Regions from separate parts of the Arthrobacter sp. Ld5 genome, predicted to be linked through region 1. Evidence: predicted binding sites of a transcription regulator. Region 1 holds the regulator's gene; each other region holds the start of a gene.

Region 1 (5,300 bases):
GCCGAGACGCCCGACGGGATCGGCTACACGCTCGCCGACACCGTCGGGTTCGTCCGCTCGCTGCCCACCCAGCTGGTCGAGGCGTTCCGTTCGACCCTCGAGGAGGTCGCCGACTCGGACCTGATCCTGCACGTCGTCGACGCCTCCCACCCCGACCCCGAGGGGCAGATCGCGGCCGTCCGCGCCGTGCTCACGGAGGTGGACGCCCGCAGGGTGCCCGAGATCATCGTGCTGAACAAGGCCGACGCCGCCGATCCGTTCGTCATCGAGCGGCTGCGGCAGCGCGAACCGCGGTCCGTCGTCGTCTCCGCGCGGACGGGCGCGGGGCTCACCGAGCTGCGCCAGCTGATCAGCGCCGGCATCCCGCGGCCGGGTGTGAAGCTGGACCTCCTGGTGCCGTACGAGCACGGGGAGATCCTCAGCCGCCTCCACGACGAGGACGTCGAGATCCTCGGCCTGGAGCACGTCGGTGAGGGGACCCGCCTCGAAGTGATGGTCCGGGAGGGCCTGGCCTCCGAACTGGAGGCGTACGTCCGGCATGAGTGAGAGCACGCGGTCCGGCGCCGTGGCGGCGCCGGACGCGTCCCGCCACTCGGACGAAGCCCGGCAGGCCCTCGAACTGCTCGACGCCGCCGTGGGGGCCATGGGCGGCGAGATGCGCTCCGGCCAGCACGAGATGGTCCGCCAGGTCAGCGAGTCGATCCGCTCGGGGGAGCACCTGCTCGTCCAGGCCGGCACCGGCACCGGGAAGTCCCTCGCGTACCTGGTCCCGCTGATCGCCCACGCGATGGACAGCGACCGGCCCTCGGTCGTCTCGACGGCCACGCTCGCCCTTCAGGCGCAGATCGTCGGCAGGGACCTCCCGCGCCTGCTGGACGCGGTGGGCCCCGCGCTCACGCGCCCCGTCGACGTCGCCCTGCTCAAGGGCCGCTCCAACTACGTCTGCCGCCACAAGACCGGCGGCGGGTTCCCCGAGGAGGACGCGCCCGGCACGCTCTTCAGCCTGGGCGAGGACGCCGCCCCGCACCCGGCGCCGGCCACCGACGGCCCGTCCTCGGCGCTCGGCAGGGACGTCGTCCGGCTGCGCGAGTGGGCCGAGGAGACGACGACCGGCGATCGCGACGACCTCGTCCCCGGCGTGAGCGACCGCGCGTGGCGCCAGGTGTCCGTCTCCAGCATGGAGTGCCTCGGCTCAGCACGCTGTCCGGTGGCCTCCGAGTGCTTCAGCGAGAAGGCGCGCGCCGCGGCGGCGGATGCCGACATCATCATCACCAACCACGCGATGCTCGCGATCAGCGCCTTCGAGGGCCTCGCCGTCCTGCCGGAGTACGACGTCGTCGTCATCGACGAGGCGCACGAGCTCCACGACCGGGTCACCGGGGCCGTGTCCGGCCAGCTCTCAGCCTCGATGGTCAGCGCGGCGGCCGCGGCGCTCCGCCGCCACGCCTCCATCGCCACCGGCGCCCTCGACACGGCCGCCGACGCGTTCGAGGCGGCCGCCGAGCTCGTGCCCTCGGGCCTGCTGCCCGGAGGGCTCCCGGAGGATCTCGGCCAGGCCCTCGCCCAGGTGCGGGACGCGTCCCGGGCCGCGCTGTCGGACACGAAGACGGACGGCAAGTCCGAGTCCGACGCCGACGGCGGCCGGCAGGTCGCGCGGTCCCGCACCACGCTGGTCTTCGAGCTCGCCGAACGGATCCTCGCGGCGTCGGACCTGGGCGAGGTCGTGTGGGCGTCGCGTCCCAGCACCTTCACGCCGGGCGCGGGGTACGCCCAGCCCGACGAGAGCGCACCCGCCACGCTGAACGTCGCGCCGCTGTCCGTCGCCGGACGCCTCCGGGAGGGCCTGTTCGAGGACCACACCGTGATCCTGACCTCCGCGACCCTCGCGATCGGCTCCGAGTTCGGTCCCGTCGCCGGGTCGCTGGGACTCAGCGGTCCCGGAGCACCCGCCTGGACGGGGGTCGATGTCGGCAGTCCCTTCGACTACCCGCGGCAGGGCGTCCTCTACGTGGCGAAGGACCTCCCGAAGCCCGAGCGCGGCACCTCCGAGGCGCAGCTCGAGGAGCTGCTGGGACTGCTCACGGCGTCCCGGGGAGGAGCGCTGGGACTGTTCTCGTCGAAGCGTGCCGCCGAGGAGGCAGCGGAGGCGCTGCGACCGGAGGTGGACTTCGAGATCCTGTGCCAGGGGGAGTCCTCGCTCAACGCCCTGGTCACGCAGTTCGCGGACGAACCGGACACCTGCCTGTTCGGCACCATGTCCCTGTGGCAGGGCGTGGACGTGCCCGGGGCCTCGTGCCGGCTGGTCGTGATCGACCGCATCCCGTTCCCGCGCCCGGACGACCCGCTGATGACCGCCCGCACCCGGGCGGTGGCCAGGAACGGGGGCAACGGCTTCATGAGCGTCTCCGCCACGCACGCCGCCGTCCGGCTCGCGCAGGGCGCGGGACGCCTGATCAGGGCGGCGGGGGACAGGGGCGTGGTGGCCGTCCTGGACAGCCGCCTCGCCACGGCGCGGTACGGCGGCTTCCTGCGGGCAGCCCTCCCACCCTTCTGGGCGACGACGGACCGCGCGACCGTCACGGGCATCCTGGAGCGTCTCTCCGCCCGCTGACGCTCCGGCCCGCCCGCCGCACGACGGCTACAGGGCGCGCAGCACCGAGACGACCTTGCCCATGATGCTGGCGTGGTCGCCGAGGATGGGCTCGTAGCGCGTGTTCTGCGGGAGGAGCCAGGTATGGCCGTCCCGCTGGCGGAACGTCTTGACCGTGGCCTCCTCGTCGAGCAGCGCTGCCACGATGTCCCCGTTCTGCGCACTCTGCTGCCGCCGGACCACCACCCAGTCGCCGTCGCAGATGGCGGCATCCACCATCGAGTCCCCCGAGACCCTGAGCATGAACAGGTCCCCGTGGCCGACCAGCTGGCGGGGCAGCGGCATGACGTCCTCGACCATCTGGTCCGCGAGGATCGGCCCGCCGGCGGCGATACGCCCCACGAGCGGCACGAGGGCGGTGTCGACGGCGATCCCGTGCTCGACGGCGGGCCTGCCGTCCGCGGACGGGCCGGTCCGGGTGCCCGAGGTGTCCGGGGCCAGGGTCAGCGGGAGCAGGACCTCCATGGCGCGGGGACGCTTGGGGTCCCGGCGCACGTAGCCGAGCCGCTCGAGCTGCGACAGCTGGTGGGTCACGCTGGACAGGCTGGCGAGGCCCACCGTGTCACCGATCTCCCGCATGGACGGCGGATACCCCTTGTCGGCGATCGACCGCTGGATCGTCTCGAGGATCGTCAGCTGCCGGGCGGTCAGCCCCTTGGACACCGAGCGACCCCGCGGCCGGCCCCGGCCCGCGGAGATGGGTACCGCATCCGCCGGGACGTCGGCAGTGTTCGATTCCTGCCGGGCCGCGGCTGGTGATTCCGCCACTGGTGCGCCTTTCGCCTTGGATCACTGATCCGGTTGTCGCCGCCGGTCCGCTTCCGTGGTCGGGAAGCCGTTCTGTCAGAGGCGGCTGATTGTGTGGGACACATCGACCACGGAACCGCCCGTGGAGAGCGGCATCCGCCGACGATGTCCTGATCTCTCCACGCTAGGACAGTCGGGAGCAGTTTTCAAACATATGTTCGACCGAGTCTCGACATGGATCGTCCGTAGGTGCTAGAAATAGGCAGATACTCATTAGAACGTTTGTTCGAATCGGACGGTCGTCCGGCGCGGACATTCGAAGGAAAGAGGAACGGCAATGGTTACACCCGCACTGCATGGCAGCTCGCTGTGGACGCCCGCTCGGGCCGAGAACCATCTCAGGCTCCTCCCCACGCCCCTCCCCACCGTCCCCGTGCCCTCCGCGGCAGCCTCCGGTCCCGGCCCGGTTCGTACCTCCACGCAGCGGAGTGCGGACCGCCCCCTGACGCTGACCCGGCGGGGCCGCCTGCTGCTGGTCGGCCTGCCGATCGCCCTCGGCGTCGCGGCGCTGATTCTCCTCGCGGCGTTCCTGACCTCCGAGGCCAGGGCGGGGGAGTTGGCACCCACGTCCACGGCCACGGTCGATGTGAACGTCTCCACCGGGGAGACCCTGTGGGACCTCGCCGTGACCTACGCGCCGGACCGCGACCCCCGGGAGGTCGTCGCGGAGATCGTGGAGCTCAACGATCTGCACAGCTCCGTGGTGCAGGCCGGGCAGAGCATCGCGGTACCCGCTGCCGGGTGAACCGCACCCTACCGGGCCGCGGGCACGTGGATCATTCGTCCGTCGAAGACGGCATCCCTTAACCTGAAGTGGTGTCCTCCTCCGTCGAAGCCCTGGCCAACCTTCCCCTGCGTGACGACCTCGTCGGGCTGCACCCGTACGGCGCCCCGCAACTGGACGTCCCCATCCTGCTCAACGTCAACGAGAACACCTACGGCGTCCCGGCCGACGTCCACGCGGCGATCGTGGAGGCCGTCTCGGCGGCGACCCGGGGACTCAACCGGTACCCCGACCGCGAGTTCACGGAACTGCGGAAGAACCTCGCGGACTACCTCGGGCACGGACTGACGCCCGAGCAGCTGTGGGCGGCCAACGGCTCCAACGAGGTGCTCCAGCAGGTCCTCCAGGCCTTCGGAGGCCCCGGACGTACCGCGCTCGGCTTCCCTCCCACCTACTCGATGTACCCGCTGCTCGCGAGCGGGACGGGCACGCGCTACGTCACGGCCGCGCGCGGTGCCGCCTACACCATGACGCCGGAGGACACCGCGGCCGCGGTCCGCGCCTCGGGAGCGAACATCGTGTTCCTGTGCTCGCCGAACAACCCGACCGGCACGGCGCTGGGCCTCGACGTGGTCGAGGCCGCCTACGAGGCCGGCGAGGATGCGCGCGCCATCATCATCGTGGACGAGGCCTACGGCGAATTCGCGCAGGCCGGCACGGCGAGCGCCCTCACCCTTCTTCCCGGACGCCCGCGCCTGCTCGTGTCCCGGACCATGAGCAAGGCCTTCGCCCTCGCCGGGGCGAGGATCGGCTACCTCGCGGCCGCGCCGGAGGTCACCGACGCCCTGCGGCTCGTCCGGTTGCCGTACCACCTCTCCGCCATCACCCAGGCGGCCGCGAACGCCGCCCTCACCCACGCGGACACGCTCCTGGCGAACGTCGAGGCGATCAAGGTGCAGCGGGACCGCATCGTGCGGGAACTCGAGGCGCTCGGGCTCTCGCCGGCGCGGTCGGATTCGAACTTCGTCTTCTTCTCGGGCCTCGAGGATCCGCACCGCATCTGGCAGGGACTCCTGGAGGCGGGCGTCCTCATCCGGGATGTCGGTATCCCGGGCTCCC
Region 2 (5,300 bases), on a different contig from region 1:
CCCCCGGCGGACGCCGCGCGTCCTCGGGGTCGGTTCGGCCGTGCTCTCGACCGTCCGGGGTCGGCCGGTCCGACTCGTGATCGTCCGGGACCCCGCCCGGCGACGCCGGGAGCGCCCGGCCGCGGCCGGGGGCGCCCGGGGGCGGCCCCGGAGCCCTTGAGCCGCCGCTGTCTCCTCGCGACGTGTCGATCCTGTGAGCGCCCCGCGACGTGTCATCCCGGTGAGCGCCCCGCGACGTGTCACTCCTGCGAGCGCCCCGCGACTTGTCACTCCTGCGAGCGCCCCGCGACGTGTCATCCCGGCGAGCGCCCCGCGACGTGTCACTCCTGCGAGCGCCCCGCGACGTGTCATCCCGGTGAGCGCCCCGCGACGTGTCATCCCGGTGAGCGCCCGGGCCGAGCGGTTCCGCTGTTGTTCTCACGGCGCCGCGTCCATGGCACCGACCGGTGACCCGGGCTCGGCGTGCCAGTACCTGTTGCGTCGGGCGGTGGTCCCATGGCGGTTGAGATGTCGCGGTGGGGCGAACCACGGTATGCCGTTGTGCGACACGACGGTCCAGAGACCGTCGTGGATGGTGTGGTGGTGGTGCGCACACAGCAGGACTCCGTTGTCGATACTGGTGGCACCCCCGCGGGACCAGGGCGCGAGGTGGTGCGCCTCGCACCAGCTGGCTGGAACAGTGCAGTCCGGGAAAGCACAGCCGCGGTCACGTGCAACCAGCGCCCGACGCATGTGCGGTGGGAAGAGCCGTCCCGCACGGCCGATGTCGAGGATCTGCCCCTCACCGCCGAGCACGAGCGGGATGAGGTCGGCGTCGCACGCCATCCGCCGAATGGCACGGGCACTCAGTTGCTCTGCGAAGACGGTGCGCCCGGTTCCGCTGCCACCCGTCCCGCCGGCGAAGCACGCATCAGCCAGGGTGCCCCGATCGCACACCTCCCGACCACGGTCCTGTGTCCCCATGCTCCCTGAAGCACTCGTTCGTCCGGCGCTCGTGTCACAGAGCTCGCCGAGGAGGTCGCGGTAGTCGATGGTGACCATCACCTGGGGCCGATGGCCGCCGGTGGTTGGCAGCGCGGAGGTGGACAGGGCGATCCTGCACGCGCCGACCAGTCCGTCGAGCAGGCTCTGTGCCCGGGTCGGGCTGTCCGGTCCGGCCGCCGGCAGGGATTCGACAGCCCCACCGTGGAGCGGAGCTCCAGCAGCGCCGATGCCCGGAGAGTCGTCCGGTGTGCAGCCGCGGGCAGACCCCGGGGTGCGGTCCACCCGGGTGCGGGGGTTGGTGGCGGTGGTCATGGCTGTGACGAGATGCTCGTACTGTTCGTCCGTGGCGCCGATCTCGAGGATCCGCAGTCCATTGCGGCGACCTCGAAGAAAAACGCCCTGGCGACTCCGTAGGATCTTCTCCGTCGGTTCCTGCCCGTCCTGGTCCAGAACGGTCTCCCAGCGACGGGCGACGACGCGCAGCACATCCTCGTCGGACTCGAGCGCCTGCAGTGTGAGATGCTGCTCCATCGATACGAGATGCTCGGGAGCAGCAAGACAGCGAACCCGCTCGACCGCGGAACAGATGGTTGTCGCCGCACGCCCGCTCAAGGTACCTGCGGCGAACGCAGCACCCACAGCCGTCGACGGTGCCTCGACGGGCGCTCCCGTCGGAGAGACGCCGGGCAGCACCCTGTGTGCGAGGTCCAGCCTGCGCTTCGCCTCAGCGCGACTGATCCCCAGTCGAACCCGCAGGTAGTCCGCGCAGGTCCTGGTGCCGGCCGCATCATCGGCGGTGCGGTCCGCGGACATCCGCTGCCCGGTGGCACCGACTGTTCCTGGCCTGCCGAGGGACTGTTCCGCTTGCGCCTGGAGCGAACCGGCATCACCCGGACTGTCCCCCGACGCCGGCCCCCTCTCCTCCGCCATGCCCGCGGCAAGAACCTGGAGGTAGTCGACGACCCGGGAGATATCCTCGACGTCGACCAGCATCTGCAGCACGTCGGTCCGTGACAGCATCCGGCCCCGAACCGTGAGCGAATCGGCCACGTGCACCAGCGCAGTGTGCACGAATCCCAGGGAGGGTCCCGGGTCTCCTGCGATCTCCATCGGTGCGACAGCCATACCTGATTTTATCGAACACGCGTTCTATTCATCGGCTCGACCCCGGTATGTGGACAAGTCGACGCCCACCCCTCAGCGCCACGACGCCGACCCGCAACAGCCGACGCCGTTCATCCGCGCCGCAGCACGATCGCGTGAAAAGGTCGGAGGGTCCAGGGAGGATGGGCGCATGGATCCCGTGAACGCAGACATCGTCCTCCGGCGCTTCTTCGCGGCCAGTGGCCATACGCGGCACCCCGAGAGCCTGCTGCGATACGAGCGGGTCCAGGACCACCTCCGCGCCTACCTCGAGCACGTCGCCGCGACCAGGCTCACCGGCGCCGAGCAGGAGCTCCTCGCGCTCGAACGCCAGTTCGGCACCGAGGACCCGTACGTCAAGGTCATGGGCGCGCGGCAGCTGCTGCATGCCCTGCCCGAGTTCCTGGCACCGCCGCAGCTCCTCCCGGACTTCCACGACCGCCTCGCGCAGATCAGCGTCGCCTCGCGTCTTGCCCAGTGGCTCTGCTCACGGCAGCTCGTTCAGCGGGACGACAGCTGGCACGACGTCGTCCTCACCCGTGCCGCTGCCGAACAGGCGCGACGCTCGCCCGCCCGCTGAGAGGACCTGTCAGCGGACAGCACCGGACCGACGGGTGCGCGAACCATCGACGGAATCGACGTCAGAGGGAGCAGTCGATGAGCAGTGGCTCGGGCTCCAGACGGATACCGAAGGCCCGCTCCACCCCGTCGCGGACGAGCCGCGCGACGGACAGCAGATCCGCTGCCGAGGCGCCGCCCCTGTTGGTCAGGGCGAGCGTGTGCTTCGTCGAGAGGGATGCACGGCCGCCGGCAGCAGCGAAGCCGTCGTCGTCCGCGAGACCGAACCCCTTGGAGAACCCGGCGTGCTCGATGAGCCAGGCGGCACTGAGCTTCACCGAGCCGTCCTCGCCGGCCGGATACCGGGGCGCGTCCGCCGGCAGCCGGTCCGCGACGTGCTGCGGGACGATCGGATTGGTGAAGAACGATCCTGTGCTCCAGGTATCCGGGTCCGGCGCGTCCAGCACCATCCCCTTGCCCGCCCGCAGCCGGAGCACCTCACGGCGCACGTCATTGGCGTAGGCACGCGCGCCGACCTCGACGCCGAGTACCCGGGCGAGCTCGGCATACCGGATCGGGGTGCTCATGCGGCCGAGTCCGAGCTGGAACTCGACCGTGAGCACCACATAGCGGGGGGACCCGTTGACGGTACTGCGCTTGAGCAGGGAGTCCCGGTACCCGAACTGCAGTTCGAAATTGGTGAAGCTCTTGATGCTGTCCGCCTTCCGGTCGAAGGTCCGGACCGTGGCGATGGTGTGGGACACGTCCGAGCCGTAGGCCCCGACGTTCTGCACGGGCGTCGCGCCGGTGGACCCCGGGATGCCGGAGAGGGCTTCCAGGCCGGTGAACGCGTGCAGCACGGTGTACTTCACGAGGTCGTCCCAGTCGTGGCCGGCCTGCACCTTCACCATGACGCCACCGCACGTGGCGTCGTCGTCGTCGACCGTGAACCCGCTCGACGTGATGCGGACGACGGTGCCAGCGAAACCGTCGTCACCGATCAGCAGGTTCGATCCGCCGCTGATGATCAGCAGCGGATCCCCGGCGGCATCGGCGGCGCGGACGGCCTCGACGATCTCCTGTTCGGTCGAGGCCTCGACGAGCGTGCGCGCAGGACCTCCGACGCGCGCCGTGGTGAGATCGGCCAGGAGCGTTCCGGTCAGGGGCACGCTCATGGCAGCCTCACCACGGCCTGCGCCTTCACGAGCACCTTCTGGCCGCCGAACGTCACGGTGAGGTCGATGCGCGCCGTCGACCGCTCGGGGTCGATCGCCCCGACGACGCCGGTCACCTCCACCACGGCTCCGGGCTCCCCGGGCCGCGCCGTGGTGTCCTCCACGACGACGGGCTTGGTGAAGCGCGTCTGGTAGTCGACGACCGCGGCGGGGTCGCCGGCCCAGTCGGCCACCAGCTGCACGACGGCGCCCATGGTGAACATCCCGTGGGCGATCACGCCGGGCAGCCCGACACCCTCGGCGAACGCCTGGTTCCAGTGGATCGGGTTGAGATCCCCCGAGGCGCCCGCATACCGGACGAGGTCCTGGCGGGTGATGTCTATGGTGGTGGAGCCGATCTGCCGGCCCACCTCGAGTGTGCTGATGGATACGGTCATGGCTACTGGTCCTCCCCACGGACGAGGAGGGACGACGTCGTGGTGGCCGTCGGCTCGCCGTCGACGGTCGAGATCTCCGCACGCGTGGTGATCATCGCTCCACCGCCCATGGCCCGCACCTGATCCACGTGGAGTGCGGCGACGAGTTCGTCCCCGGCGAGGATCGGACGGTGGTGGATGAAGCGTTGGTCGGCGTGGACCACGCGCGTGAAGTCGATCCCCGCAGTCGGGTCCGCGATGAGCTGCGCGTCGGCCCGCTGGGCCACGATGATCGCGAACGTGGGCGGGGCCACGAGGTCCCTATGCCCCAGCGCCCGGGCGGCATCGAGGTCGTAGTGCGCCGGGTGCGTGGCCTTGACGGCCCGGGCGAAGTCACGGATTGCCTCGCGCCCCACGGAGTAGGTCTCTCCCGCGGGGTAGCTGCGCCCCTGCAGGTCTGGGTCGATGGTCATGGTTCCTCCGATGGAAACGTCGTCGGGCGAGCGGGCAGTCGTGGCTGAAGGCGCGGGAAAGGGACGGCGTCCGCCGTCGGACCGTACCGGCTCAGCGCCGGTCCCTGAGGCGGCGACGCGTGTCGCGCGAGCGCACCACGAGGCCGGCGATGTGGCACACCATCCCGACCACGATGACCGGGATGCCGGTGTAGACGAGCCCGCTCCGGTCCGTCATGGCTCCGACCACGGCAATGAGGATGCCGAGCGCCGTGGTCACCAGTGCGGAGACCACCAGTTTGCGGTACAGGTCCGAGCCGGTCTCCCAGGGCGTATTCAGCATGCACCGATTCTACTGCCGCCCGCCTCCCGGTCCTCAGAAGAGCGCTTCCTGGACGGCCGGCACCGGCGTCCTGAAGTCCCCTGCCCGGAGCCGCCGGCCCTTGAGCTGGGAGAGATCCGCGACGAACACGAGGTCCGCGCCGTCGATCGCGACGAGCGCCGACGGACCGAGTACCGCGCGGACGGTGACGCCGTGCCGGCCCTGGCCGAGCGGCTCCGGATACGGCTGC
Region 3 (5,300 bases), on a different contig from region 1:
CGGTGATGCAGCGACGAGTTCCTGCTCGTCGGCACGCATCTGGGCGGGATCGCTCGTCATCGGGTAGTCGAGGCAGTTCACGGAGAGGAACGCCGCCGTCGAGTTGCCCGCGTAGGTGCCGTCCGGCTCGCGTTCGGCGGCGAGATCCGCGAGGTAGAGCATGGTGGACACGTCACCCTGGAGGGCGTCCGAGACTGCCTGCGTGAGCGTGGGCCAGTTGCCGTTGTCGTAGAGCGGCAGGATGAAGCCCTGGACGAAGGTGGAGATCGGCACGCGGCGGCCGTCGTCCGCCGTCATCGGCTCGCGCTCGACGGCGGCGAACAGGTCCTGGACCTGCCGGACGCCGTCGTCGACCGTCCCGGTGTACGGGCACTCGGAGCCCTGCCGGCAGTCGGCGACGTAGGCGCGCAGGGCCTTCTCGAAGCCGCGCGCCTGGCCGAGGGTGATGTCCTCGTTGCTCAACGACGGATCGATCGCGCCGTCGAGCACGAGGCGTCCGGCCCGCTCCGGGAACAGCTCGGCGTACGTGGCGCCGAGTTGCGTCCCGTATGAGAATCCCAGGAAGTTCAGCTTCTCGTCGCTCACGAGGGCCCGCAGGATGTCCATGTCCCGTGCCGCGGACTCGGTGTCCACGAAGCCCAGCAGTTCGCCCGTGCGTTCGGCGCACACGTCCGCGAACTCCTGCGCGTCGAGCGTCATGAGGTCCAGAAGCTCGTCGGGGGACGCCCCTGCTGGGTAGCTCTCCTGCCGCGTCTCGTCCTGTTCCGCGTCCGTGTAGCACTGGACGGCACTGGACCGGTTGACGCCCCGGGGGTCGAAGCCGACGACGTCGTAGTCCTCCCGCAGCCGGTCACTCGTGACGTAGTCGAGGGAGTCCTTCACGATATTGACGCCCGAACCGCCGGGCCCGCCGGGATTGACGAGGATCGTCCCCTGCGCCTCCCCCGGGGCAGCAGCGCGGATCGCCGCGATCTCGATGGTCGCGCGGCCGGGGTCGGTGTAGTCCAGCGGAACCTCGATCGTCGCGCAGGAGAACGATTCCTCGCAGCTCTCCCACCGCACGTCCTGCGTGTAGAAGGTGCGGAGATCCTCGTCCACGTCCCCGATCGCCGCCGGGTCGGCGGTCTCCACCGCGTCCGCGGGCGGGTCGGACCGGCTGTCCGGCGCGAGCAGCATGCACCCGGAAAGCCCCAGCACGACGGCGGCGGACGTGGCGAGGAGTGCGACGGCCCGGCCGACGGGGCCTCGAGGATCCCTGCCGAGGGGGACCGGCCGGCCGGTCATCGGTCGAGGTCCTTCCGGGACAGCAGGCTCACCGTCATCGCTTCGATCGCGAGCAGCGGGGACACGTTCGTGCTCACGAGGCGGGTGCGCACCTCGTTGATCGACTCGAGCCGGAGCAGCGTGTCCTCGGGGCTCTCCCGGCGGGCGAACTCCTCGAGCTCGGGCCGGAGCGGCTCGTTGACGAGCAGCTGTCCGCTGGAGACCTGGAGCATCAGCACGTCCCGGTAGAAGGAGATGAGGTCCGTCAGCGCGCGGTCGAAGTAGTCGTTCTTCGACCGCTTCGCCCGCCGCGTCTGGTCGTCCTCAAGCCTCTTGATCTGTGCGCGCATCGACGGCGGCAGGACGCCGGTCTCGGGGGCGCCGAGGGTGGCCAGCAGGGCCGTCCTCTCCTCGGCGTCGCGCTGCTCGAAGGAACTCTGGGCCTCCGCCTCGGCGAGCTTCACGAGGTCCGCCGCGGCACGCATCGCGCCGGCGACGGAGCGCAGGGTGAGCGGGAGCCGCACGATCTGGTTGCGGCGCTCGCGGGCGCCGTCGTCCGTCGCGAGCCTCTTCGCGATACCGATGTGGCTCTGCGCGGCGCGGGCGGCCGCCTCCGCCGTCGCCGCGTCGATCCCGTCGCGGGCGACCAGCAGGTCGGCGACGTCCTGCACGGGAGGCAGCCGGAGGCCGACGGAGCGGCACCGGGACCGGATGGTGACGAGCACGTCGCCGGGGCTCGGGGCGCACAGCAGCCAGATGGTCCGCGGCGGCGGTTCCTCGATCGCCTTGAGCAGCACGTTGGTGCTGCGCTCCTGCATGCGGTCGGCGTCCTCGACGATGATGATGCGCCAGCGCCCGGTGGACGGCTTGTCCTGTGCCTTGCGGACGAGTTCGCGCGCCTCGTCGATGCTGATCGTCACTTTCTCGGTGGTGACGTTGGTGAGATCCGCGTGTGCCCCGGAGAGGACCGTCCGGCAGGCCTTGCACGTGCCGCAGCCCCGCTCGCCGAGGGCTTCGCGCTCGCAGAGCAGGGCGGCGGCGAAGGCGCGGGCGGCGTTGGACCGGCCGGAGCCGGGCGGGCCGGTGAAGAGCCACGCATGGGTCGGCTCACCGGACTCGGCGGCGCGGCGCAACTGCTCGACCACCTGGTCCTGTCCGCGGAGGTCGGCCCAGACTCCGGAGGCGGGACGGCTGTGGGTCACGGCGCTCACGCCGACACCCGGGGGAGGGCGTCGAGGATGGAGCGGTGGAGATCCTCGGGCGTCCCCGATGCAGACAGGACGAGATACCGGTCGGGGTCCGCGCGGGCGAGGTCGAGGAAGGCGTCCCGGATGCTGGCGTGGAACGCGTCGGGTTCCGACTCGAGGCGGTCCTCGGCGGCCGCGCCGGCGGTGCGGCGGTTCCGGCCCTCGGAGGGCTCGACGTCGAGCAGGACGGTGAGGTCGGGACGGAGCCCGTCGGTGGCCCAGAGATTCACGTCCAGGACGGCCTGCGCGCCCAGCGCTCGCCCGGCGCCCTGGTAGGCGACCGAGGAGTCGATAAAGCGGTCGCAGACGACGACGTCGCCGCGCTCCAGCGCGGGCACGATCACCTGATGGACGTGGGCTGCCCGGGAGGCGGCGAACAGGAGGGCCTCGGTGCGTGCGTCGATCTCGCCGTGGCCGTGCTCGAGGACGAGTGAGCGCAGTTTCTCCCCGATGGGCGTCCCACCCGGCTCCCGTGTGCGGACCACGGTGCGGCCGGCGCCCTCGAGGGCCCGGCAGAGCAGTGCGGCCTGCGTGGACTTGCCCGCGCCGTCGCCGCCTTCGAGCGCGATGAAGAGCCCGGGGAGCCCGTGCGGGAGTGGAAAGGTCACGCACCCAGCCTACCGAGTGGCCATGACATCGAGGCCACAGGATAGGAGGTGTGCAGGGGGCCAGCCGTCCCGCCAGCGACGGGTGGACGTTGTCCACATACGGACCCTCCCCGCCTTCTTCGAATCCCTGTACTAATAATCTCTATCCATGGCGACAGCAGTGGTGGAGGAACTACCGACGGCGCGGGCCCTGGGTCTGGAAGGGTCGAGGCTCGCGCGGATCGCCGGGCAGTTCGAGGCCGAGGCGGATCTGGCCTCGACCGCCGATCTCGCGGCGGTCCTGGGCGCTGTCGAGCACCTCGCCCGGGTGGTCGAGTACCTGCAGGTGGTGGGGGCGGCTGCTGCCGACCGGCAGGACATCGCGCGCGTGGGGGAGACCCGGCAGGGCCTGGGCTGGAGTGGTCCACTGGCCGTTCCCGGCGACAGCCACGAGTTCCGGGACACCGCCGAGTACCTCCGGGCACGCCTGGGCATCACGCGACTGGAGGCGCGGCGGCGGATCCGCCTGGGAAAGGCGGTGCTGCCACGGCGAACCGCCACCGGGGAGTCCTGCCCGCCTCTGCTCGAAGTAGTCGGGGACGCGTTCAGAGACGCTGCGCTCAGTTCGTGCGCGGCGACGCGGATCAGCGATGCGGTGGAACGCGTCCGGCCCTGTGCCTCGACAGTGCAGGTCCGGGCGATGGAGGAAAGTCTGGCCGCACAGGCCGCGGAATCCGATGCCGACCTGTTGAACGTCGTCATCCGTCGGTGGGAGGCGGTGCTCGATCCCGACGGGGTCGAACCCAGCGAGGAACTCTTGAAGGCGCAGCAGGGCGTCTTCCTGCGGGGGCGGCGACGCGGGCTGCACCGGCTCGAGATCGCGGCGGACGACGAACAGGTCGAGTACCTCCTCACCGCCATGAACACCGCCGGCAACCCTCGAACCGTGCACCACACCGGAGGTTCAGGACGCACGGACCGCCAGGGCGAGGCCATCGGCGCGGGTGGCGACGGGCCCGGCGACCCCACGCCCAGCTGGGAACGCCGGAGCCAGCCCCAGCGCCACCTCGACGGGTTGGTCGGTGCCTGCCAGGTGGCCCTCGCCACGGATACGCTGCCCGCTACCGGTGGACACCGACCTCAGGTGATGGTCACCATCGACTACCGGGCTCTCGGCGAGGACCTCCGCAACGGTGGAGTCGTCCGGCGAACAGCCGTGGGACCGGGTGCGCGTGGAGCGGAGGCGTGGCAGTACGGCCACGCCGCGCAGGACGCTTGCCCGCGGCCGAACGAATCCCCGACCCCGGATGGCCGTCGCGACGCAGACGCCGGCGACTGCACCGCTCCCGCCGGTGATCCACGACCGCATCCCCGGGGCGGCTACAGCATCTTCGGCGGTCCTGTCACCGCGCGGACCGTGCGCAAGATCGCGTGCGATGCGGACATCATCCCGGTCGTCCTGGGTGGGCGCGGGGAGGTCCTCGACGTCGGTCGTGCCCGACGGCTCTTCGGCGTCGCGCAGCGCCGAGCTCTGGTCGCCCGGGACAGAGGGTGTGCCTTCCCCGACTGCACGGTCCCGGCCGTCTGGACGGAGGCGCACCACATCACGCCGTGGGTCGCGGGCGGGCGCACGGACGTCTCGAACGGCTGCCTCCTGTGCTCCTTCCACCACCGGCTCGTCGAACGGGGCAACTGGGTCATCGAGATGAGGCAGGGCGCTCCCTGGTTCACGCCACCGCCCTACCTCGATCCAGGCCGCACTCCGAGGCGGAACAGGCACCGTGAGCTCACCCTCGGCGGGACACCATGACGACGGTCCTTCAGCCACGTGAGAGGGAGGCGGGGCCGCGCGGTGCGGTCCACTGTGACCCTCCGCTTTTCCAGGCATGCGCTGTCCCGACTTACGCTGACTCCATGACGACATCTCGCGAGGCTCTGCTGCACGCCGGGCTCGCCCCGGACACGCTCACGGTCGCGGCCGGCCGCCCTCCCCGCGAGCACGACGCCCCGGTCAACGCGCCGCTCGTGCTCTCGACGACCTACCACGAGACGCGCGCACCCGAGCAGGGCGACCGCATCTACGCCCGTGGCTCCAACCCGACCTGGGACCCGTTCGAGGAAGCGCTCGGCGTGCTGGAGGCCGCTGATCTTCCGGCCCTCGTCTTCAGCTCCGGCCTCGGAGCGGCAGCGGCGGCACTGTCCC
Region 4 (5,300 bases), on a different contig from region 1:
GTTCCTGCGGTTCCTCGACACCCTGCCGCTCGTCTCGATCGTCGTCGCTGCGGCGGCGATCCTGTTCGTGGCCGTGGTGCGACGGCGGGTGGCGGCCGCCGTGACGGCTGTCGGCGTCATCCTCGCCGCGAACCTGACCACGCAGCTGCTCAAGAACATCGTGTTCGACCGCCCCGACCGGGGCGTCGAGACCCTCGCGTTCAATTCATTGCCGTCGGGGCATACGACGCTCGCGGCCTCGGCGGCGGCCGCAGTGTTCATCATCGCCTCGCCGCGCTGGCGGCCGTTCGCCGCCGCCGCCGGCGGGGCGTACTCCGTCCTCGCGGGCGCGGCCACGTTCATCAACCTCTGGCACCGCCCGGCCGACGTCGTCGCCGCGCTCCTGGCCGTCGGGACGTGGACGCTCATCGGCGGGCTGATCATCATGCGGACCGGTGACCACTGGAACAACTGGCACGGCTACGACGCGTTCTGGGCGTCGTCGCGTGCGTGGCTGGTGGCGTGCTGGGCGCTGGGACTCGGCGGCCTCGCGCTGTCCATGGTGCTCTACCTCTCCGTCCTGGCCATCGGGCCGGCCCCGGAGCCCGGCACCGCGAACGTCCCGCTGTTCTTCTGGTGGGGGCTCACGTGGATCGTGGGCGTCGGCTTCACCCTCGCGGCCGCCGCGGGATGGCTCTTCTCCGCGCAGGCCCGCGTCTCCGCCGCTCCGCGCACCCCCTGACCGTGCCGGCGTCGGGGATGCTTTGGGTCTTCCGATCTACGGGCGGCACGGTCCGGCGCACGACGCCGAGGGGTGTCAGCTCCGGGAGCGCGCCGGTTGCGCCGACCCCGGCGCCGCCCGCGGGATCCAGTACCAGAGGATCCCTGCACCGAGGAAGCCGAGAACCGCCGTCGCCCAGATACCGGCCGACAGCGTGGCGAGCGCGGTGACGAGGGCGAGCAGCCCGGGGCCGGCCATGGTCCCGCCGTCCGTGAGCAGGCGCCAGACGCCGAGGAACTGCGGACGGCCGGGTGACGGCGAGAAGTCCGCCCCGAGCGTCATGACGATACCCGAGCCGATGCCGTTGCCGAACCCGATGAGCAGGGCGATCAGGAGCAGGCCCGTCGCGTCCCCGGTGAGGGGCAGGAGCGTGAGGGCGGTGCCCATGATGAGCATGCACGGGACGGCGATCCAGCGGCGGCCCCGGACGTCCATGACCTTGCCGGACGGGTAGAAGATCAGCATGTCGATCGCACCCGACAGTCCGTAGATCAGCGCCGTGGCCGAGGCGTCCAGACCGATGTTCTCGGCCCACAGCGGCAGGACCGCCTGCCGGGTGGCCCGCACCGCCGCGATCAGCAGCACCCCGATCCCGACGGTGAGGAAGATCCGGGCGTGGCTGCGCACCGTGGAGCGTACTGTCGGCGGAGCCGCGAGCGCGGCCTCGACCGGGGTGCGGGCCGTCATCGCGACCCGCCCCGGGGCGTCGAGCTCGGGGACGCGCCAGCTCAGGGCCGCAGCGGCGAGGCTCGCCGACCCGCCCACCCAGTACGCGCCGTCCAGACCGACGGCGCTCATGGCGACGGCGGCCGCGAACGGCCCCGCGAAGACCCCGATCCGCGTGACGCCACCGAGCGTGGAGAGGGCCCGGGCGCGGAAGTGCGCCGGCACGGCCTCGGTGAGGTAGCTCTGGCGTGCGAGCCCGAACACGGCGCCCGCCATGCCCACCATGAAGACGGCGGCCGCGAAGACGGCCAGGGTGGTGGCTGCCAGTGCGAGGAACATGGCCGCCGCGCACCAGAGCGCGGCCCCTACCAGCGCCCTGCGTTCGCCGAAGCGCGTGGCGATCAGCGTCGCCGGGACGTTCGTGACGAGGGAGCCGATACCCGAGAGCGTGATGACGAGCGCGGCCGTCGCCACGTCCGCGCCGAGGTCGCGCGCGGTGAGCGCGATGACCGGCAGGATGGCGCCCGTGGCGACTCCGTACAGCAGCGACGGGCCGTAGGCGCCGACGGCGATCGCACGGAGGTCGAAGGTTTCCTGGGGCACCCGTCCAGCCTAGCGGGCAGGGCATCCCTCCCGGAGAGGCGCCGATCCCGTGTGAACAGCGGGCAATCCTGTGGAGACCAAGTCGCCCACTACCCCTCCACAATCGCGCGCCCGCCTCGATTATTAGAAGATGTGTTCGATAATATCGGCTCATGGTCATTACCTCGATCGCACGCTCCCCACACCCGGGATCCTCCCTCGAGGAGGCGCGCACCGTCCTCGGCGCCTGCGCCCTCGGCCTGGCCCAGTACCACCACCTCCTGTCACGCCAGGACGCCCTGCGGTTCGTCGTGGACGTGGAGCAGGTGTCGAAGGTCGTCGATTACCTGCAGGTCCTCGCAGCGAGGGTGGCGGATCACCACGGCCTTGCGTCGGAACAGGGCGCTCCCGGCCCATCCGGTCCGGCGGAAGCGCCGTCGGTTGCGGAGGGTCCCGAAACCACGTCATCCAGCCCTTCCAGCCCGCCCGGCCCACCCGCGTCAGCTGCCGACGTCGGGCGAAGGGTCAGGAACTGCGCTGATTTCCTTCGGGAGACACTGGGTATCAGCCGGACCGAGGCGCGACGTCGCCTGCACCTGGCTGCGGTCGTGCTGCCGAGCCTGTCACCCACCGGGAACCCGCTCCCGCCCCGGCTGGAGTCGCTGGGTGGGGCCATGGATTCCTTCGCTGTCAGTGGACGAGCGGCTGCCGCCGTGGCACAGGCGATCGAGCGGGTGCAGTCCTTCGCGCCACCGGATCAGCTCGCGTCGATGGAGCAGCACCTCACCCGGCAGGCGATCGAGTCCGACGAGGACATCCTCCGCGTCCTGGTCCGCCGCTGGGAATCAGTGCTCGACCAGGACGGACGGGAACCCACGGAGAAGGTACTGCGCGCGCGCCAGGGTGTCTTCCTCAAGGGACGGCGCCACGGATTGCACGTCCTGGAGATCGGCGCCACGGACGAGCAGTTCGAACAGCTCGCCACCGTCATGAATACGGCCGCCAACCCACGAGCATCCCGGGGGCATGCGGCACACCCGATCGATGGCGGAGGACCGGAGGCGGCCGGCCGTGCGCCCGGTCCGGCACGCGACCCGGCGCCCGGGCCGGAACCCGCTTCGCAGGAGCAGCCGGTCGATCACTGCGGTCCGACCCGTCCGCAGCAACTCCTCGATGGACTGGTCTCGGCCTGCAGGATCGCCCTGTCGACCGGAGGCCTACCCGCGACGGGCGGGCATCGTCCACAGGTGATGGTCACCATTGATTACAGGGACCTGGTCGGCGAGACCGAGCGGGCGGGCGACGCCGTCTTCTCCGTACAGATCGGTGCGCGGACCATCAGGAGGCTGGCCTGTGATGCCGACATCATCCCGCTGGTCCTGGGCAGCGAGGGAGAGGTCCTCGACCTGGGACGCGCGCAACGCCTGTTTCCACCACACCTTCGACGGGCGCTCGTCGCCCGGGACAAGGGGTGTGCCTTCCCGGACTGCGTCGTCCCGGCCAGCTGGTGCGAGGCACATCATCTGACACCGTGGTCGTGCGGTGGAGGGACCAGCATCGACAACGGGGTGCTGCTGTGCTCCCGCCACCATCACGTCATCCACGAGGATCTGTGGAGCGTCGAGCTCCGCGGCGGCATACCGTGGTTCACTCCGCCGGGTCATCGACGCCGGACCGACACCCCGCGAAGGAACCGGTACTGGCAGGCAGGGCGCACGGTTCACGGCGAACTCACCACCACGCCTGTGCACCTCCCCGCCCGTCAGCCATCGGTGTCCGGCCGGACCGACACGGACACGGGATGACCGACACGGGACGACCGACACGGGACGACGCGTGCTGGATGACGGCCGCGGCACGGCGCCGGTGGGATCGTGCATGGCTGCAGCCTAGGCGAGCAGCAGCCCCACCCACAGGCCCAGCGCGGCCGCCGCGAGCGCGCCCAGCGCGGTGCCCGCTCCCGAGAGCAGGGCAGCACCGACGTGGCCCGCCTGGAGGAGGCGCACCGTCTCGCTGCTCGCCGTGCTGAAGGTGGTGTAGCCGCCGAGGAAGCCCACACCGCAGACGAGGATCCACTCGGAGGGAAGGACGCTGATCATGCCCAGCGCGGTGAGCAGACCCAGCAGGAACGAGCCGCTGATGTTGACCGTCATGGTGCCGATGGGGACGACGCCGCTGAGCGGCCCGCGGATGACGCCGTCGAGCACGAAGCGTGCGACCGCGCCCAGCCCGCCCGCGGCGCCCAGCGCGAGCACCAGTGCGAGGCTCACGGTCGTCCTCCCCGGCGGCCCCGTAACCGTCGGTGGACCAGGTGGCCTGCCACGATGCCGAGCGCCGTCGCCCCGAGCCCGACGACGACGGACAGCGCGAGGTAGCCCAGACCGGCCACGACCCGCCCGCCCCCCACGAGGAGCGCGGAGTCGACGGCGAGTGCGCTGTAGGTGGTGAAGCCACCGAGGAAGCCGGTCCCGAGGAGGAGCCGCACGCCCCGACGCCGGCCGGCGTCGGGGCCACGGCGCGCCAGCGCCTCGAGGAGCAGACCGAGGGCGAAGGCGCCGGCAAGGTTGATCAGGAAGATCCCGAACGGGAGGCCCGACGGCGTCGGAAGGAGCTCGGACAACCCGAAACGCGCGAGGGTCCCGCCCATGCCGCCGAGGAACACCAGGCCGAGGTACGCGGGCCGGAGGTGCGGGGGCGTCTCGCCCTGTGAGGGACGTCGCCGTCCCTGCGGATCAGGCAACGTGCCGGGGAAGGACGTCCAGGGCCCGGGACGCGGGGGCCGGCCGCGGGCCGGTGGCGGTCGGGATGTCCTGGAGCGGGCTCATCCGCCTAGGTTGGCACGCTTGGTGATGCTGCGCCAACCGCCGTTGCGATTGTCCGCGATGACGGCACGGAAGATCTCCCGGAGCGCGTCCTCGTCCACGGGACGGTCCTCGTGGACGGCGATCGTCCGTCCGGTCGCGTTGCCGTGGCCGCCCGTGATGATGCCGTGCGGATCGGGGGCAAGGCCGCCGTCGTAGAGGAAGACGCTCACGTGGTCCCTGGTGGCGAGAAGAGCGCACACGTTGCCGTGGAGCACGAAGTAGGGCTGGCGGGTGCGCTTGATCGTCTCCTCGACCTCCGGATCGGCCTCGTGCACCACACGCCGCACGGTCCGGCAGACCTCCTGCTGCCAGGCGGGGAGCGCGGCGATGTAGGCGTCGATGCGTGCGTCGGGGATTCCGGCCATGGCGACAGTGTGGCAGCGGGAGGAAGCAGCCGGAAGAGCCTTCATGCGAGAAGTGGGGACACC

What was found. The regulator LexA, encoded in region 1, represses DNA repair genes until DNA is damaged. The targets are predictions, from matches to a motif close to TCGAACANNTGTTCGA.
Region 2: ACSGDB_RS05405 (DUF222 domain-containing protein) is a predicted target of LexA. The motif match lies at 2,121-2,136, and genes of this name have one in related genera.
Region 3: ACSGDB_RS15945 (DUF222 domain-containing protein) is a predicted target of LexA. The motif match lies at 3,238-3,253, and genes of this name have one in related genera.
Region 4: ACSGDB_RS05885 (DUF222 domain-containing protein) is a predicted target of LexA. The motif match lies at 2,154-2,169, and genes of this name have one in related genera.

The regions. Positions count from the first base shown of each region.
Region 1 is NZ_JBPKBO010000005.1:47,701-53,000, reverse strand. Features, by position in the region: gene hflX (GTPase HflX) at 1-546, shown strand, start outside; gene ACSGDB_RS02770 (ATP-dependent DNA helicase) at 539-2,611, shown strand; gene lexA (transcriptional repressor LexA) at 2,639-3,349, opposite strand; gene ACSGDB_RS02760 (LysM peptidoglycan-binding domain-containing protein) at 3,735-4,202, shown strand; gene ACSGDB_RS02755 (histidinol-phosphate transaminase) at 4,274-5,300, shown strand, end outside.
Region 2 is NZ_JBPKBO010000014.1:226,784-232,083, forward strand. Features, by position in the region: gene ACSGDB_RS05405 (DUF222 domain-containing protein) at 418-2,109, opposite strand; gene ACSGDB_RS05410 (hypothetical protein) at 2,279-2,707, shown strand; gene ACSGDB_RS05415 (UDP-N-acetylmuramate dehydrogenase) at 2,769-3,860, opposite strand; gene ACSGDB_RS05420 (MaoC family dehydratase) at 3,857-4,297, opposite strand; gene ACSGDB_RS05425 (FAS1-like dehydratase domain-containing protein) at 4,300-4,749, opposite strand; gene ACSGDB_RS05430 (hypothetical protein) at 4,841-5,071, opposite strand; gene ACSGDB_RS05435 (DUF2797 domain-containing protein) at 5,105-5,300, opposite strand, start outside.
Region 3 is NZ_JBPKBO010000024.1:624,833-630,132, forward strand. Features, by position in the region: gene ACSGDB_RS15930 (alpha/beta hydrolase) at 1-1,284, opposite strand, end outside; gene ACSGDB_RS15935 (DNA polymerase III subunit delta') at 1,281-2,474, opposite strand; gene tmk (dTMP kinase) at 2,471-3,118, opposite strand; gene ACSGDB_RS15945 (DUF222 domain-containing protein) at 3,267-4,907, shown strand; gene ACSGDB_RS15950 (trans-sulfuration enzyme family protein) at 5,012-5,300, shown strand, end outside.
Region 4 is NZ_JBPKBO010000014.1:322,654-327,953, forward strand. Features, by position in the region: gene ACSGDB_RS05875 (phosphatase PAP2 family protein) at 1-721, shown strand, start outside; gene ACSGDB_RS05880 (MFS transporter) at 797-2,029, opposite strand; gene ACSGDB_RS05885 (DUF222 domain-containing protein) at 2,182-3,813, shown strand; gene crcB (fluoride efflux transporter CrcB) at 3,898-4,278, opposite strand; gene ACSGDB_RS05895 (fluoride efflux transporter FluC) at 4,275-4,748, opposite strand; gene ACSGDB_RS05900 (DUF1801 domain-containing protein) at 4,830-5,237, opposite strand; gene ACSGDB_RS05905 (GNAT family N-acetyltransferase) at 5,279-5,300, opposite strand, start outside.